3 regions of the Arthrobacter sp. 001422645 genome follow, and region 2 is predicted to be linked to each of the others. Evidence: predicted binding sites of a transcription regulator. Region 2 holds the regulator's gene; each other region holds the start of a gene.
The links. The regulator LexA, encoded in region 2, represses DNA repair genes until DNA is damaged. The targets are predictions, from matches to a motif close to TCGAACANNTGTTCGA.
Positions count from the first base shown of each region.

Region 1: the regulator LexA is predicted to act here: its motif matches at 3,605-3,620, upstream of AC6EUH_RS12870 (LexA family protein).
Region 3: the regulator LexA is predicted to act here: its motif matches at 2,890-2,905, upstream of uvrA (excinuclease ABC subunit UvrA).

Region 1 is NZ_JCBANT010000012.1:20,627-25,630, forward strand. Features, by position in the region: gene AC6EUH_RS12855 (HtaA domain-containing protein) at 1-164, opposite strand, end outside; gene AC6EUH_RS12860 (AfsR/SARP family transcriptional regulator) at 852-1,814, shown strand; gene AC6EUH_RS12865 (Y-family DNA polymerase) at 1,864-3,144, opposite strand; gene AC6EUH_RS12870 (LexA family protein) at 3,149-3,580, opposite strand; gene AC6EUH_RS12875 (RNA polymerase sigma factor) at 3,853-4,473, shown strand; gene AC6EUH_RS12880 (hypothetical protein) at 4,470-5,004, shown strand, end outside.
Region 2 is NZ_JCBANT010000003.1:211,295-216,298, forward strand. Features, by position in the region: gene hflX (GTPase HflX) at 1-200, shown strand, start outside; gene AC6EUH_RS06040 (ATP-dependent DNA helicase) at 193-2,334, shown strand; gene lexA (transcriptional repressor LexA) at 2,600-3,349, opposite strand; gene AC6EUH_RS06050 (LysM peptidoglycan-binding domain-containing protein) at 3,692-4,216, shown strand; gene AC6EUH_RS06055 (histidinol-phosphate transaminase) at 4,350-5,004, shown strand, end outside.
Region 3 is NZ_JCBANT010000012.1:77,381-82,384, forward strand. Features, by position in the region: gene AC6EUH_RS13110 (ABC transporter ATP-binding protein) at 1-472, shown strand, start outside; gene AC6EUH_RS13115 (ABC transporter ATP-binding protein) at 670-2,433, shown strand; gene AC6EUH_RS13120 (GntR family transcriptional regulator) at 2,430-2,831, shown strand; gene uvrA (excinuclease ABC subunit UvrA) at 3,061-5,004, shown strand, end outside.

The DNA.
Region 1 (5,004 bases), on a different contig from region 2:
TCGGGGCTGAAGCAGAACAGCGAAGTTCCGGCCACGGTTGCCCCGTCGGTCGCTGAAACGGACCCGTCCGGCAGGCTGGCGATGTAGTCGACGAAGCTGCGCTTGATGCCCCAGCTCAGGCCCAACGGCGACAGCGGATCGGGTGAAGCGGACGCTGGGTTCACGCGGGTTCTCCTGTGGCTCAAAGGCGGGTCTCCTCTGAGCCTAGCGGCCGATTGCCTGCGGTATGAACTGCCCTCCGGGCGGCGTGTCATGGAGCGTATTCTGGACTTGCCGTTTCCAAGGGGTGACCAGGAAGTTTCGGTTCCGAGCTGCACGCTGAAAAGCCGGGCACATGATGCGGCAATGGCCTTCTGAATTGTTTTTTGCAGTTGGAAAATGACCTTCCACCGCTCGTCAATTTCCAAGGGAAAAGGCAGAATATTGAAATTTCCCTGCCGGACCGGTGCGGCATTCACTGGTATGGCGGATGGGTTTATTTCCGCCCGCAGTCGTGGGATGCCGGCTGTCGCGGGCGACACGAGAGTGGCCAAAAGACGGTCGCTTCCGGTCTGCGTCTGGCCTGCGGCGACAGTTGCCAGGTCCCGGGATTGCCTACTCGACACCGTACCGTCGGCGGACAGCCGTGATACTTGCCAATCGACCGGAGTACTCACTTTAAATTCGCCAGTTACTTGGTGGCGTTCCCAGGGTGTACTCGACTTTACGCACGGTAAAGGAACGGGTAGCTTCATTGCTTGTTGTCCCCTGTTTTGCATGTCACGGTTTCCCTAGAAAGTCGGATGGAAGCGAGTCTCAGCACGACGTTCCAATAATTCTTTCCGGCTCTCCGAATAATGATTAAGTTCTAAATGGGGAAATCGGAGATCGATGTGGATAACTTGCGCGGCGCAACGCCGGTAATTTCTGTACGACTATTCGGCGCATTTGAGATCCGGCGAGATGGCGCAGTGCTCACGGCTGCGGACCTGGGTGGCTGCAAGCCCCGGCACATTCTGGAAATTCTTTTGCTGAATCTGGGGACACCTGTTTCCAAAACGCGCCTTGTGGAGATCCTGTGGGGGCCCCGGGCCAGCGGCGGCGCCGTCGCCACCCTGGAGAGCTACGTCAGTGGCATTCGCAGGGCGATCCAGCCGGGCAACACCAAGACGGGTCCGCTGCGCACCGCGAACAGCGGCTACGTACTGGACCCTCAACTGGTGGAACTGGATCTCTCGGCGTTCCAGCAGTTGCTCAATGCGGCCCGGCATGCCGCTCCGGCCGAGGCCCATACGCTGTCCATGCAGGCTCTGGAAATGGCCGCCGAGCCGTTGCTGGGTTTTGAACTGGTGGCTGACTGGGCCGAAGAGGCCCGGTTGCGGCATGCTGCCGAGAAGGTCGCCGCCCAGGTCCTCGCGGCCGAGACCGCGGCCTTTCTGGACAAACCAGACCTGACCATTTCGCTGGCGCAGTCCGCTGTCCAGGCCGAACCGCTTAACGAACGTGCGTGGACCATTCTTGTTGCGGGATACGAACAGGCCGGTCTTCCGGTGGAGGGGCTGTCGGCCTATGAGCGCTGCCGCCGGCTGTTTGACCGCGACCTGGGCTGCACTCCGGGCCCTGCCCTGCAGGCCGCCCACCTGAGGCTGCTCCGACAGCGCGCCGAGGGTAACACCGAACTCTCGGAAGTCCTTGCGGCGCTGCTGTACCTGGGGGAGCGGCTGCACGGACCCAAGTGCACGCAGCACCCCGCCGAGGAATCCCGGCGCATGCAGGAGAACGCCGGCAGGGTCCTCGACTCGTTCCTGCAGCAGGCGCTGGCCGTCGCCGTCTGACCGGTTCGCGCGGAGCCTTTCCCGCAGCCGGTGTTGCCCGCCAGACTGGTCACGCGGCTTTGACCACGGGGAGTTCTGCCCAGTGCGTCGTGTACCGCGGGGACAGCATGTCCCGCTTCATGCTCCAATCCGGTCCGCCCCGGATCCCGGCGAAGCCGAGGCCGATCGACCCCCGCCCGTATCTCCGGCTGACGTCCTCCAGCAGTGGGCCGATGCCTCGTTCCTCGTGCGGATTTTCGAAGATTGCCAGCGGCGCCTGGTTGCCGGTGGGGCGCAGATCGGTGACCATGATCCCCGCGCGGACGTACTTGACGCCGTCGTCAATCCGGGGGAGCAGGGCGTACGCCGCTCTCGCCAGGAGGACGGGATCGGCGGTGGGCATCGGCAGGGGCACGTAGACGGTGGGGTACGAGTTGTCCTGCGGGTCGTAGAAGGACGTGGCGGCGAACGCCGTCAGAAGCTTGGCCTGGAGCCGGTGCTTCGCCAGCCGGGCGCTGGCCTGCTGGGCGTAGATGCCCAGCACCTGGCGCACCCCGGCGCCGGTGGTGATCGGTGTGGCAAAGGAACGGCTGAAGATGAGCTGGTCGCGGCCGATCCGTTCCTCTTCCAGGGGGATGCACGGTGTTCCGTTGAGCTCCAGGACCGTCCGCATCAGCACCACCGAAAAGCGGTCCCTGATCTTGATGGGGTCTGCGCGGGCGAGGTCCAGGACCGTGTGGATATTCTGTGCGTTCAGCCGTTTGGTCAGCCGTGCTGCCACTCCCCAGAGCTCGACCACGGACAGGCCCGCCATGAGTTTCTCCCGCCGGGCGGCGGGAACAGCGTCCCAGTGGCAGACGCCGTCGAACGCCGGATTGTGCTTGGCCCACTTGTTGGCCAGTTTCGCCAGGGTCTTGGTGCCGGCGATGCCGACGCAGACGGGGACGCCGACGTTGCGGCGCACTGCGGTTTTCATCGTGTGGCCCAGCCGCTGCAGTTCCTCCGGGGTGCCGTTGACGCCGAGGAAGGCCTCGTCGATGCTGTAGACCTCCAGCCAGGCCGAGTAGCGGCCGAGGAGTTCCATCACCCGGGCGCTGATGTCCCCGTAGAGCTCGTAGTTGCTGGACCGAGCCACCAGCCCCCATTCCTTTGCCCGCGGTGCGAGCTTGAACCACGGCTCGCCGAGGCTGATTCCGAGTGCTTTCGCTTCGGGGGAGCGGGTGACCGCGCAGCCGTCGTTATTGGAGAGCACCACCAGCGGACGGCCCTCCAGCGAGGGGTCGAAGGCGCGTTCGGCGCTGGCATAGAAGCAGTTCACGTCAACAAGGGCCACGCTGCCCCGGCCCGGCATGGCCCTAGACATGGTGCAGGCAACGGGTCGCGACGCCCCAGATGACCAGGTCCGACAGTGCCGGCACCCTGATGTCCGGGTACCGCGGGTTGTCGGCCTGCAGCACCACGCCGGACGCCGTGATGCGCAGTCTCTTGACTGTGAGCTCGCCATCGAGGACCGCGACGACGACGCAGCCGTCGCGCGGCTCGAGGGCGCGGTTCACGATCAGCTCGTCGCCGTCGCTGATCCCGGCACGCTCCATGGAGTCCCCGGACACCCTGACGACGTAGGTGCTGGTGATGTCCTTGATGAGGTGTTCGTTGAGGTCGATGCGGCCGTCAAAGTAGTCCTGCGCGGGAGAAGGGTAGCCGGCGGCAACCGGCACCGGCGAGATAAGGACCGACAGTAGAGAAGTGCCCGCGTCTATCACGCGGGGCCCGATGATTACGCCCACAACACACCCTCGCTACACCCATATTCGAATATATGTTCGATGCTTCAGTGTAGCTCCGGGCGCCGACATTGGGCATGCCTCAACATGTTGCATCTGACGGAGGATCAGATCCGCGCTGCGGCGCAGCTTCCGCTTTCCGTCCTTAGTGTTCCGACTGCCGTAGCTTTGACTCTCAGTGCTGGGCAGGGGCGGGACTCGGAGTCTGGCCGGGAACGGCGAAAACTATTTTGGCGGAGCGGGAACCTTTTCGGGTCCTGCGGACACTACAAGGCATGAGGCTAATGGGGGACACCGACGAAGACCTGTGGCGTAAGTGCAGTGCAGGCGATGCTGACGCCTTCGGGGTCCTGTTCGACAGGCACGCCGATGCGGTCTTTCGGTACTGCCTGTCCCGGTGCGGTTCCTGGCACGACGCGGAGGAACTCGTCTCGATCACCTTTTTGGAGGCGTGGCGGCAGCGCAACAGACTCAGACCGGAGAGGGACACTGTCCTGCCGTGGCTGCTCGGCGTGGCAACAAACGCGAACCGCAATCGTGCCAGGGGATCGAGGAGGCACGCCGACTTCCTGGCCAGGCTGCCACACTCCGATCCCCGGCACGGCCAACCTGCAGCAGACCATGCGGAGGCAGTCGCCTCGAGGCTCGACGCGGAACGTGCCGTCCGCGAATTGCTTGACACGACCGCGGGGCTGAACGATGGGGAACGTGACGTCGTGATCCTGTGCCTGATGAACGGAGTTAGCCAGGAAGTGGCCGCCAAGACCCTCGGCGTCCGAATCGGGACAGTGAAATCGAGACTGCATCGCGCACGGGCCAAGCTGGCTGCCACGAACCGGGACCTGGAGCCCAAGGAACAACTCGACACGACGATCGTTGAAGCGAGGCTCTCATGAACCTGTCTGAAGTGACCTACCCGAAAGACACCAAAAACCGCGTCCAGAACCTCCTCGTCCAGGAGGCCCGCCGGACGCCCAAGCCGACCCCCCAGTGGCGCAAACCCGCAATGCTGACCTTCGCCGGGCTGGCACTGGCCGGCACCACCGCCGCCGGCGTCTACGTGTCATTGGCACCAGTGGAGGATAAACGGGACATCCGCTGCTACTACCACGCCGACATCACCACCAGAATGCCCGTCATCGGCTCGCCCGGGGAGACAAGGCCTCCTTACATCACCACCGGGACTTTCATCGCAGGTTTCGACACGGAGAACAACCCAAACCCGGACGATAAGAACGCCGGAATGAAACAGATCAACGACCCCATCAACCAATGCAGCAAAGCGTGGGATATCGGGACAATGAACCAAAGCGGAGAAACCGATGACCTCATCCCGGACGGTTTCGTGTCGCCTCCCCAAGGTCCCAGGGGCGACCGTATCGTCCCTGAGGACGCGAACATGGACCAAAATGGCAATCCCCTCTACC
Region 2 (5,004 bases):
CCATCAGCGAGGGAATTCCGCGGCCCAGCGTCAAGCTGGAACTGATGATCCCCTACAACCGCGGGGACCTGCTCAGCAAGCTGCACGAGGCGGACGCCGAGATCCTCAGCCTCAACCACGAGGAAGCGGGCACCCGCGCCGTCGTGATGGTGCGTGAGGGATTCGCCGCTGAACTGGATTCGTTCATCAGCAATGACTGAGGCAGCGGTGACCGGGGCGGACACAGGTACGGACGAGCCGGCGGGGGAGGACGCCCCGGGGACCGAAACCGCGGAGGCGGACGCCGCGGGGGCACGCGCGGCAGGCCCAGGCGGCAAAACCAGCGGGGAGTTTGTCATCGAACTGCTCGACCGTGCCGTGTCCGGCATGGGCGGCCAGAGCCGCGACGGCCAGCACGAAATGGCCCGGCAGGTGGCGCAGGCGATTGACAGCGGCGACCACCTGCTGGTCCAGGCCGGCACCGGAACCGGCAAATCCCTCGCGTACCTGATCCCGCTGATCGCCCACTCGCTGGTCAGCGACAAGCCCACCCTGGTCTCCACCGCCACTCTGGCCCTGCAGACCCAGATCGTGGGCCGGGACTTGCCCCGGCTGCTCAAGACCATCACCCCGGCGCTGGACCGGCCCGTCAAGGTGGCACTGGTCAAGGGCCGCTCCAACTACGTGTGCCGCCACAAGCTCGAAGGCGGGTTCCCCTCGGAAGAGCCGTCGGAGGGCCAGCTCTTCTCCCTCGGCGAGGACACTTCCGTGCCGCACTTCGCCGCGGCCATGGGCGGCCCGTCCTCGCAGCTCGGCAAGGAGGTCGTCCGGCTGCGCGAATGGGCCGAGGACACCGTCACGGGGGACCGCGACGAACTTCTGCCCGGCGTCACCGACCGGGCCTGGCGGCAGGTCTCCGTCACCTCCATGGAATGCCTCGGCGCGCAGAAGTGCCCCCTGGCGGCCGAATGCTTCAGCGAACTGGCCCGGCAGAACGCCGCCGACGCAGACGTGGTCGTCACCAACCACGCGATGCTCGCCGTCAGTGCCTTCGAGGGCCTGGCCGTGCTGCCGGAATACGACGTGGTGGTGGTGGATGAAGCCCACGAGCTCCAGGACCGCGTGACCGGCGCCGTGTCCGGCCAGCTGTCCGTCGCGATGGTGCACGCCGCCGCGTCCGGGGCCCGGAAGCACACCGGCATCACCGTGGACGCGCTGAACAATGCGGCGTCCAACCTGGAACTCGCCATTGAAGGCGTCCCCAGCGGGCTCATGCCCAACGGACTCAACAGCGAACAACTGGACTGCGTGGACCAGTTGCGTGACGCGTGCCGCGCCGCCCTTTCGGATTCGAAGGGAGACAGCGCCAACACGGCCGACGGCGGACGCCAACTGGCGCGCTCCCGGCTCATGGTGATCCTGGAGCTCTGCGAACGGCTGCTGGCCGCACGCGAAAACCGCGAGGTGGTCTGGTTTTCCCGCAACAGCACCTTCGACCCGCAGCAGGGCTATTCCCAGCCGGACGAGTCCGCCCCGGCGCTGGTCAATATCGCACCACTCAGCGTCGCCGGACGGCTCCGCGAGGGCCTGTTCGCGGACCACACCGTCATCCTGACCTCGGCCACCCTGGCGATCGGGTCCGCGTTCGAACCGGCGGCCGGGGGTCTGGGCCTGGTGGGACCCGGCGCCCCCAGCTGGACCGGCGTCGACGTCGGATCGCCCTTCGAGTACCCCAAGCAGGGCATTCTCTACGTCGCCAAGCATCTGCCCAAGCCCGGCCGCGGCACGTCCCCGGAGGCGCTCGATGAGCTCGAGAAGCTGATCCGGGCCTCCGGCGGCGGGGCCCTGTGCCTGTTCTCCTCCCGGCGCGCCGCCGAGGATGCCGCCGAGGCCCTGCGTCCCCGGCTGGACATGTCCATCCTCTGTCAGGGGGATTCGACCATGACGGCGCTGGTGAAGCAGTTCGCCGACGAACCGGACACCTGCCTGTTTGGCACCATGTCCCTGTGGCAGGGCGTCGACGTGCCGGGGACCTCCTGCCGCCTCGTGGTGATTGACCGGATTCCGTTCCCGCGGCCCGACGATCCCCTGATGACGGCGCGGTCCCGGGCGGTGGCCCAGGCCGGCGGGAACGGCTTTATGAGTGTGTCCGCGACCCACGCCGCCATCCGGCTGGCCCAGGGCGCCGGCCGGCTGATCCGCACAACAACGGACAAGGGAGTGGTGGCGGTGCTGGATTCCCGGCTGTCCACCGAGCGGTACGGGGGATTCCTCCGGGCCGCGTTGCCGCCGTTCTGGCCCACTACCGACCCCACGGTCGCCCTCGCGGCCCTGGAGCGGCTCGCGAAGGGGTAGGGCAGCCCATCACGTGACCGAGGGCCGGAGCGGGGCAGGAGCGGGCCGGCAGGTTTTTCGCTCAGGTCTGCCCCGGCCGGGGCTCTGACGTTCCTGCCCGGCTGCTGCCGTCTGCGGCCGCCCGGCTCCCACGACATGCGCGGAATTCCGGGACGTTGCTGCCGCTGTGGCGCCAGCAACTGGGAGGGAACGTGAAAGGCCCCGCCCGACGTGACATGGTCAACGCCGGCGGGGCCTTCTTCGAAAGGGCTGTGGAGGGCGGTTCCTAAAGCGAACGCAACACGGAGACGACTTTGCCCATAATGACGGCGTGGTCGCCGAGGATGGGCTCGTACTGCGTATTCTGCGGCAGCAGCCACGTGTGGCCGTCGCGCTGACGGAAGGTCTTGACTGTTGCCTCGTCGTCCAGCAGGGCGGCCACAATGTCACCGTTGACGGCATCGCCCTGCCGGCGCACCACCACCCAGTCGCCGTCGCAGATGGCTGCGTCGATCATCGAGTCACCCGCGACCTTGAGCATAAAGAGCTCGCCGTGGCCCACCAGTTGGCGGGGAAGGGGCATCACGTCCTCCACGACCTGGTCGGCCAGGATTGGTCCGCCCGCCGCGATGCGGCCCACCAGCGGCACCATGGCTGTGTCGGTGGCGCTGGCCAGCTCCGAAACGGACAGGCCGCCTACGGCGCGCAGACCGCTGGACTTCTCAACCCCTGAAATCTTCGCGGCTCCCTCATCAAGGGTCAGCGGCATCAGGACTTCCATGGCGCGGGGGCGTTTGGGGTCGCGCCGCAGGTAGCCGAGTTTTTCCAGCTGCGACAGCTGGTGGGTCACGCTGGAGAGGCTGGCCAGTCCGACGGTATCGCCGATCTCGCGCATGGACGGCGGGTAGCCGTTGTCCGTCACGGAGCGCTGGATGGTTTCCAGGATCTTCTTTTGCCGGACGGTGAGGCTCTTGGGTGGCCGGGCTGCCTGCGGGCCCCGCTGGGTGGCCCTGCCGCCAGTGGCTTGTGCTGCCATGTTCGCCAACGCCTTTCCGTTCCGCCCGGCCGCCCGTGGCTGCAGCTGCCGGGAACTTCCGGCCTGAAATGTCAGACCCTGCTGATCAACTGCAGAAGTGGTTGTTCTTTGCATCAAACGTAGGCCAGCCGCACTGCTTTTTCAAACATTTGTTCTAGCGAGTCTCGACAATGTTCGTCAATAAGTGCTAAAACAGAACCAGCAAGATTCGAATATGTGTTCTAGTTTTGTACGACTCGGGTCGAACGGTGTGTTCGGTTCTTTGTTCGAAGGTATGGCCGGTTGGCGGCGGGTACGTGGAGTACGCCGGGCGGCACAGTATGGTCCAGGAGGGCTCAGTTCATGTCAGCAACAAGCGCGTTTCACGACACTTTCGGCCGCGACGCATTCGGCGACTACGGCCGGCCCGGGGGCGGTTCCCCCGTCGGCGGGCCGAGCCGTATGAGCCTGCAGAGTCCTATGAGAGGGCAGGCCCGTAAAAGCCAGACCCGCCACGCTGTCCAGGACGGGACCACAGGAGCCGCGCAGCCGGCAAAGCAGCAGTCGGCAAAGCCGGCGCCGCTGCGGCTTACCCGGCGGGGGCGCTTTGTCTTCATCGCGATGCCGCTGATCCTGCTGGCCGCACTGGTCCTCTCCTTCAGTGGTTTCCTCAACGCCCCCGCCAAGGCGGCGGAGTCCGCCGCCGAACTTTCCCTGACGCCCACTGTCACCGTCACGGTGCAGCCCGGTGAGTCATTGTGGGCCATCGCCGAGGCCGTCGCCCCGGAGCGCGATCCCCGTGACGTCGTCTCGGACATCATGCAGCTGAACAACCTGGAAGCCGCCCGCGTCGTTCCGGGCCAGGCGCTTTTCATTCCGTCCAACTAGCACCGCCGGACCCGCGCGTTCCGGGGCGCGCGACGGCCCCCACGGCCGATATAGGGCCCGTGGCCTTGGCTACCCGCCTGCCCTGCGGCGTCACAGATTCGGAGCCCGTGACGATCTCACTTAAACTGGTGAAGTGACTGACCAGTTAGAGCGACTGAACCGACTTCCCCTCCGGACGAACCTCCGGGGCCTGACGCCGTACGGGGCGCCCCAGCTGGACGTTCCGATCCTGCTCAACGTCAACGAGAACACACATGGCGTCCCGGCGGACGTCCGCGCCGCCATCTCCGAGGCCGTCACGATCGCCGCCGCCGGACTGAATCGCTATCCGGACCGCGAATTCACGGAACTGCGCGAGGCGCTGGCCGAATATCTTGGGCACGGACTGGGCGCGGACAACATCTGGGCGGCCAACGGATCCAACGAGGTGCTCCAGCAGATCCTCCAGGCCTTCGGCGGCCCGGGACGCACTGCGCTCGGCTTCCCTCCCACGTACTCCATGTACCCGCTGCTGGCCTCAGGCACGGACACCGGATACATCGTCGGGGTCCGCGCCGACGACTACGGACTCAGCGCCGAATCAGCCGCCCGCCAGGTCCGCGAACTCCAGCCGAACATCGTCTTCCTGTGCTCCCCGAACAACCCCACCGGCACCGGCCTGGGCCTGGACGTCGTGGAAGCCGTCTACGAGGCGGGCGAGGCCAGCCAGACCATCGTGATCGTCGACGAGGCGTACCACGAGTTCGCCCACGACGGGACGCCCAGCGCGCTTACCCTGCTGCCCGGCC
Region 3 (5,004 bases), on a different contig from region 2:
CTCCGGGACGGTAGCCGAGAACCTGCGGATGGCCGCCCCGGCGGCGACCGACGACGATCTCTGGCGCGTGCTGGGCAGCGCGCAGGCAGAGGAGTTTGTCCGGAAGCTGCCGCAGGGGCTGGAAGCGCCGGTGAGCCAGGGCGGCACGAATTTCTCCGGCGGCCAGCGGCAGCGGCTGTGCATCGCCCGCGCGCTGCTCCGTGAGGCTCCGGTGTACTTGTTCGACGACAGCTTCTCGGCACTGGACTACGGCACCGACCACCGGCTCCGCGAGGCGATCGGGCCGCTGCTCCGCACGGCCACTGTCCTGATCGTCGCCGAACGGGTCGCCACGATCGTGGACGCCGGGCTGATCCTGGTTCTTGAGGACGGCCGGCTGGTGGCGCAGGGGACACACCAGCAGCTGATGGACACGTCACCGAGCTACCGGGAGATCGCTGCCTCCCAGCTGGTGCTGGAGGAGACCCTGTGACCCCGGAACAGGCGCTCGACGCCGGCACGGACGCTCCCGCACGCGATGCCAGGGACCAGCCCCTGGTGGACACACCGTCCGGCGGGCGCACCGAGGCCCTCCCGGTGGTGCCCCAAGAGGAGGCACCGACGGGCGGCCGGTTCCGCTGGCGGACCGCCGGGCGGCTGCTCGGTCTGCTGCGGCCGTCGGCGTGGCGGATGGCCGGCGTCATCGCCGCAACGTCCGCGTTTGTGGTGCTCAACGTGGCGGCACCGAAACTCCTGGGCGACGCCACCGACGTCGTGGTTGCCGGTGTGGTCGGGGGTTCCTTCAACGAGGAGGAACTCGCCGCGCTGCTGGCGGGAGTGTCCATCATATATCTGGGGGCCTCCTTTTTCAGCTGGATCCAGGGCGCCCTGACCGCCGTCGCCGTGCAGCGGCTGAGCTACGGGCTGCGGGCCTCCGTGGAGGAGAAGCTGCATGTCCTCCCGTCCCGCCATTTTGACGAACAACACCGCGGGGACGTGCTGAGCCGCGCCACAAACGACGTTGACAACATCGCCCAGGCCCTCAACCAGCTGCTCAACCAGCTGATCATGTCGCTGCTGATGCTGTCCGCGGCGCTGGCCATGATGCTGTGGCTGTCGCCGGTCCTGGCCCTGATCGCGCTGGTCTCCGTCCCGGTGTCCACGCTCATCACCGTCCTTGTGGCCAGGAAATCCCAGGCCCACTTCACCGAGCAGTGGGGGAGCACGGGCGAGCTGCACGCACAGCTGGAGGAGTTCTTCACCGGCCACGAGGTCCTCAAGGCCTTCGGGCGGCAGGAGACGGCCGCGTCCCGGTTCAAGGACGGCAACGACAAACTGTGCCGTGCCAGCGCCCGCGCGCAGTACGTGTCCGGCGTGGTGCAGCCCCTCATGGTCTTCGTGTCCAACCTCAACTACGTCGCCGTCGCCGTCGTCGGGGCACTCCAGGTCCTGGCCGGCGCCATGACCATCGGCGGCCTCCAGGCCTTCATCCAGTTCAGCCGGCTCTTCAGCCAGCCAATGGGCCAGATCGGCGGCATGCTGACCCTCATGCAGTCGTGCCTCGCCTCGGCCGGGCGGGTCTTCGAACTCCTGGACGCCCCGGAAATCCCGGGGGAGCCCGCAATGGGCCCCGAAGCCGCGCCAGGCACCCGTCCCGGCCCCGGCAGCGCCGCCGCGCCGGCCGGCACCGCCGGCCGGGTCGCCTTTGAACACGTCACCTTCGGCTACAGCCCGGCTGCCCCGGCGGTCCGGGACCTGTCCTTCACCGTGGAACCCGGGCAGACCGTGGCGGTGGTAGGCCACACCGGCGCCGGCAAAACCACCGTCGTGAACTTGCTGATGCGGTTCTACGAACTCGACTCCGGACGGATCAGGGTCGACGGCACGGACATCACGGATCTGCCGCGGGATACCCTGCGGGCCAAGTTCGGCACCGTGATGCAGGACGCCTGGCTGTTCAGCGGCAGCATCCGGGACAACATCGAGTACGGCTGCCCCGGCGCAGGCGACGCCGAGATCGTAGCCGCTGCGCGCGCCAGCCACGTGGACCAGTTCGTCCGTGCCCTGCCCGGTGGCTACGCCACGATGCTCGGCAACGACGGCGACTCGCTGAGCCGCGGCCAGCGCCAGCTGATCTCCATCGCCAGGGCGCAACTGGCCGGGCGCAGCATCCTGGTCCTCGATGAGGCCACAAGCTCCGTTGACAGCCGCACCGAAGTGCAGATCCGGCAGGCGATGCAACGGCTCAGGCAGGGTCGCACGAGCTTCGTCATTGCCCATCGTTTGTCCACCGTCCGGGACGCTGATCTAATTCTGGTCATGGACCAAGGACGGATTGTTGAGCAGGGGACCCATCAGCAGCTGATGGCAAAGGGCGGGCACTACCTTAAACTCTACGAGGCGCAGTTCGCCCGCCGCGAACAGCCCCAACGTGACCAGGAGCCCGGACAGTGAGCCCCACCGAAACACCAGCAACATCGGCAACACCGTTTCCCGGCTCCTGGCGGCCGAATCCCGGCAGCACCGTGCCCCTGTTTGAGCAGCTCCGGCTCAACATCATCGAACGCGCTGACAACGGGACCCTGGCCCCCGGGACCAAGCTCCCCGCCGTCCGGAACCTCGCCGGCGAGCTGGGCGTCGCGCCCCACACCGTGGCGCGCGCCTACAAGGAACTGGAGGCCGCCGGCGTCGTGCTGACCCGGGGCCGGAACGGGACGGTGGTGTGCGCCCGGGACGAGGCCTGGAGCTCACTTTCCGCTGCCGCCGCCGATTTCGCCGCCGCGGCCAAGGCCCAGGGTGCCAGCTTCGCCGAGGCCGTGCAGCTGCTCGCCGCGGCGTACGACCGCGAGTAGCCCCCGCTAACATATCGGCCTGCGTTCTCCGGCGCGGGACACAGCCGGGAATGGATATTCGAAGAAGTTTTCGATTAGCATTGGTAGCGTGCCTAAAGCCGTAGCTGAAGATCCAGCCGTTGATGCCCCCGCCGTTCATGCCCCGGCCACCGTTGATGCCCCCGCGAAACCGGCGTCCGCAAAACCGGGCCGCGGAGCCGAATCCCGCCCGGCGGTGACACGCCCGGACATGTCCCGGCTTGTGGTCAAGGGCGCGCGCGAACACAACCTGCGCAACGTGGATCTGGACCTGCCGCGCGACTCCATGATCGTCTTCACCGGCCTCTCCGGCTCGGGCAAGTCATCACTCGCGTTCGACACCATCTTCGCCGAGGGCCAGCGCCGCTACGTCGAGTCGCTCTCCGCCTACGCCCGGCAGTTCCTGGGCCAGGTGGACAAGCCCGACGTCGACTTCATCGAGGGCCTCTCGCCCGCGGTGTCCATCGACCAGAAATCCACCAGCAAGAACCCGCGCTCCACCGTGGGCACCATCACGGAAATCTACGACTACATGCGCCTCCTGTGGGCCCGTGTCGGCCGCCCGCACTGCCCCGTGTGCGGCGAGCCCGTCACCAAGCAGACACCGCAGCAGATCGTGGACCAACTGCTGGAACTGCCGGAGGGAACCCGCTTCCAGGTGCTTGCCCCGGTGGTCCGCGGCCGCAAGGGCGAATTCGTTGAACTTTTCAAGGAACTCACCGCCAAGGGCTATTCGCGGGCCCGGGTCGATGACAAGCTGATCCAGCTGAGCGATCCCCCCAAGCTCGGTAAGCAGTTCAAGCACACCATTGAAGTGGTGGTGGACCGCCTGGTGGTCAAGGAAGGCATCAGCCAGCGCCTCACCGACTCGGTGGAAACCGCCTTGGGCCTGGCCGAAGGGCGGATCCTCGCCGAGTTCGTCGACCTCGACGCCGACGATCCCGAACGGATCAGGGCTTTCTCCGAGCACCTTGCCTGCCCCAACGAGCACCCGCTCGCGATCGACGAGATCGAACCCCGGTCCTTTTCCTTCAACAACCCCTTCGGCGCCTGCTCCGCCTGCAGCGGCATCGGCACCAAGCTGGAGGTTGACGAGGAACTCATCATCCCCAACGGGGAACTGTCCCTCGCGGAGGGGGCCATCGCACCGTGGTCCCTCGGCACCGCCACCACCGAGTACTGGAACCGGTTGCTTGGCGGGCTCGCCAAGGAACTCGGCTTCTCGATGACCACCCCGTGGGACAAGCTCTCCGAGGACATCCGCCAGACCGTGCTGCACGGCAAGGACCACAAAGTGGTGGTGCAGTACCGCAACCGCTTCGGCCGGGAACGCAAATACAGCACCGGCTTCGAGGGCGTCATCCAGTACGTCCACCGCAAACACCTTGAAACGGATTCGGACTCTGCCCGCGACCGCTACGAGGAATACATGCGGCAGATCCCGTGCCCGGCCTGCAACGGCGCGCGCCTGAACCCAGCGTCGCTCTCGGTGCTGATCAACGGCAAGTCCATCGCCGCCGTCGCCGCCCTGCCGATGCGCGAATGCGCCCACTTCCTGGACAACCTCGTCCTCACCGGCCGTGAAGCCCAGATCGCGAACCAGGTCCTCAAGGAGATCCAGGCCCGCCTGACCTTCCTGCTCGACGTCGGCCTGGAGTACCTGAACCTGGAACGCCCGTCCGGCACGCTGTCCGGCGGCGAAGCGCAGCGCATCCGGCTGGCCACCCAGATCGGCTCCGGCCTCGTTGGCGTGCTGTACGTCCTGGACGAACCGTCCATCGGGCTCCACCAGCGGGACAACCGACGCCTGATCGAGACCCTCACCCGGCTCCGGGACCTCGGTAACACCCTGATCGTGGTCGAACACGACGAGGACACCATCCAGGAAGCCGACTGGGTGGTGGACATCGGACCGGGAGCCGGCGAACACGGCGGCATGGTGGTGCACTCGGGTTCCTACAAAGAGCTGCTGGAGAACACCGAGTCCCTCACGGGCGACTATCTCTCCGGCCGGAAACAGATCGAGATCCCCAAGAAGCGCCGCAAGTACGACAAGAAGCGCGAGCTCAAGGTCGTGGGCGCCAAGGAGAACAACCTCCTGAACGTGGATGCCACCTTCCCGCTGGGGCTGTTCACCGCGGTGACCGGCGTCAGC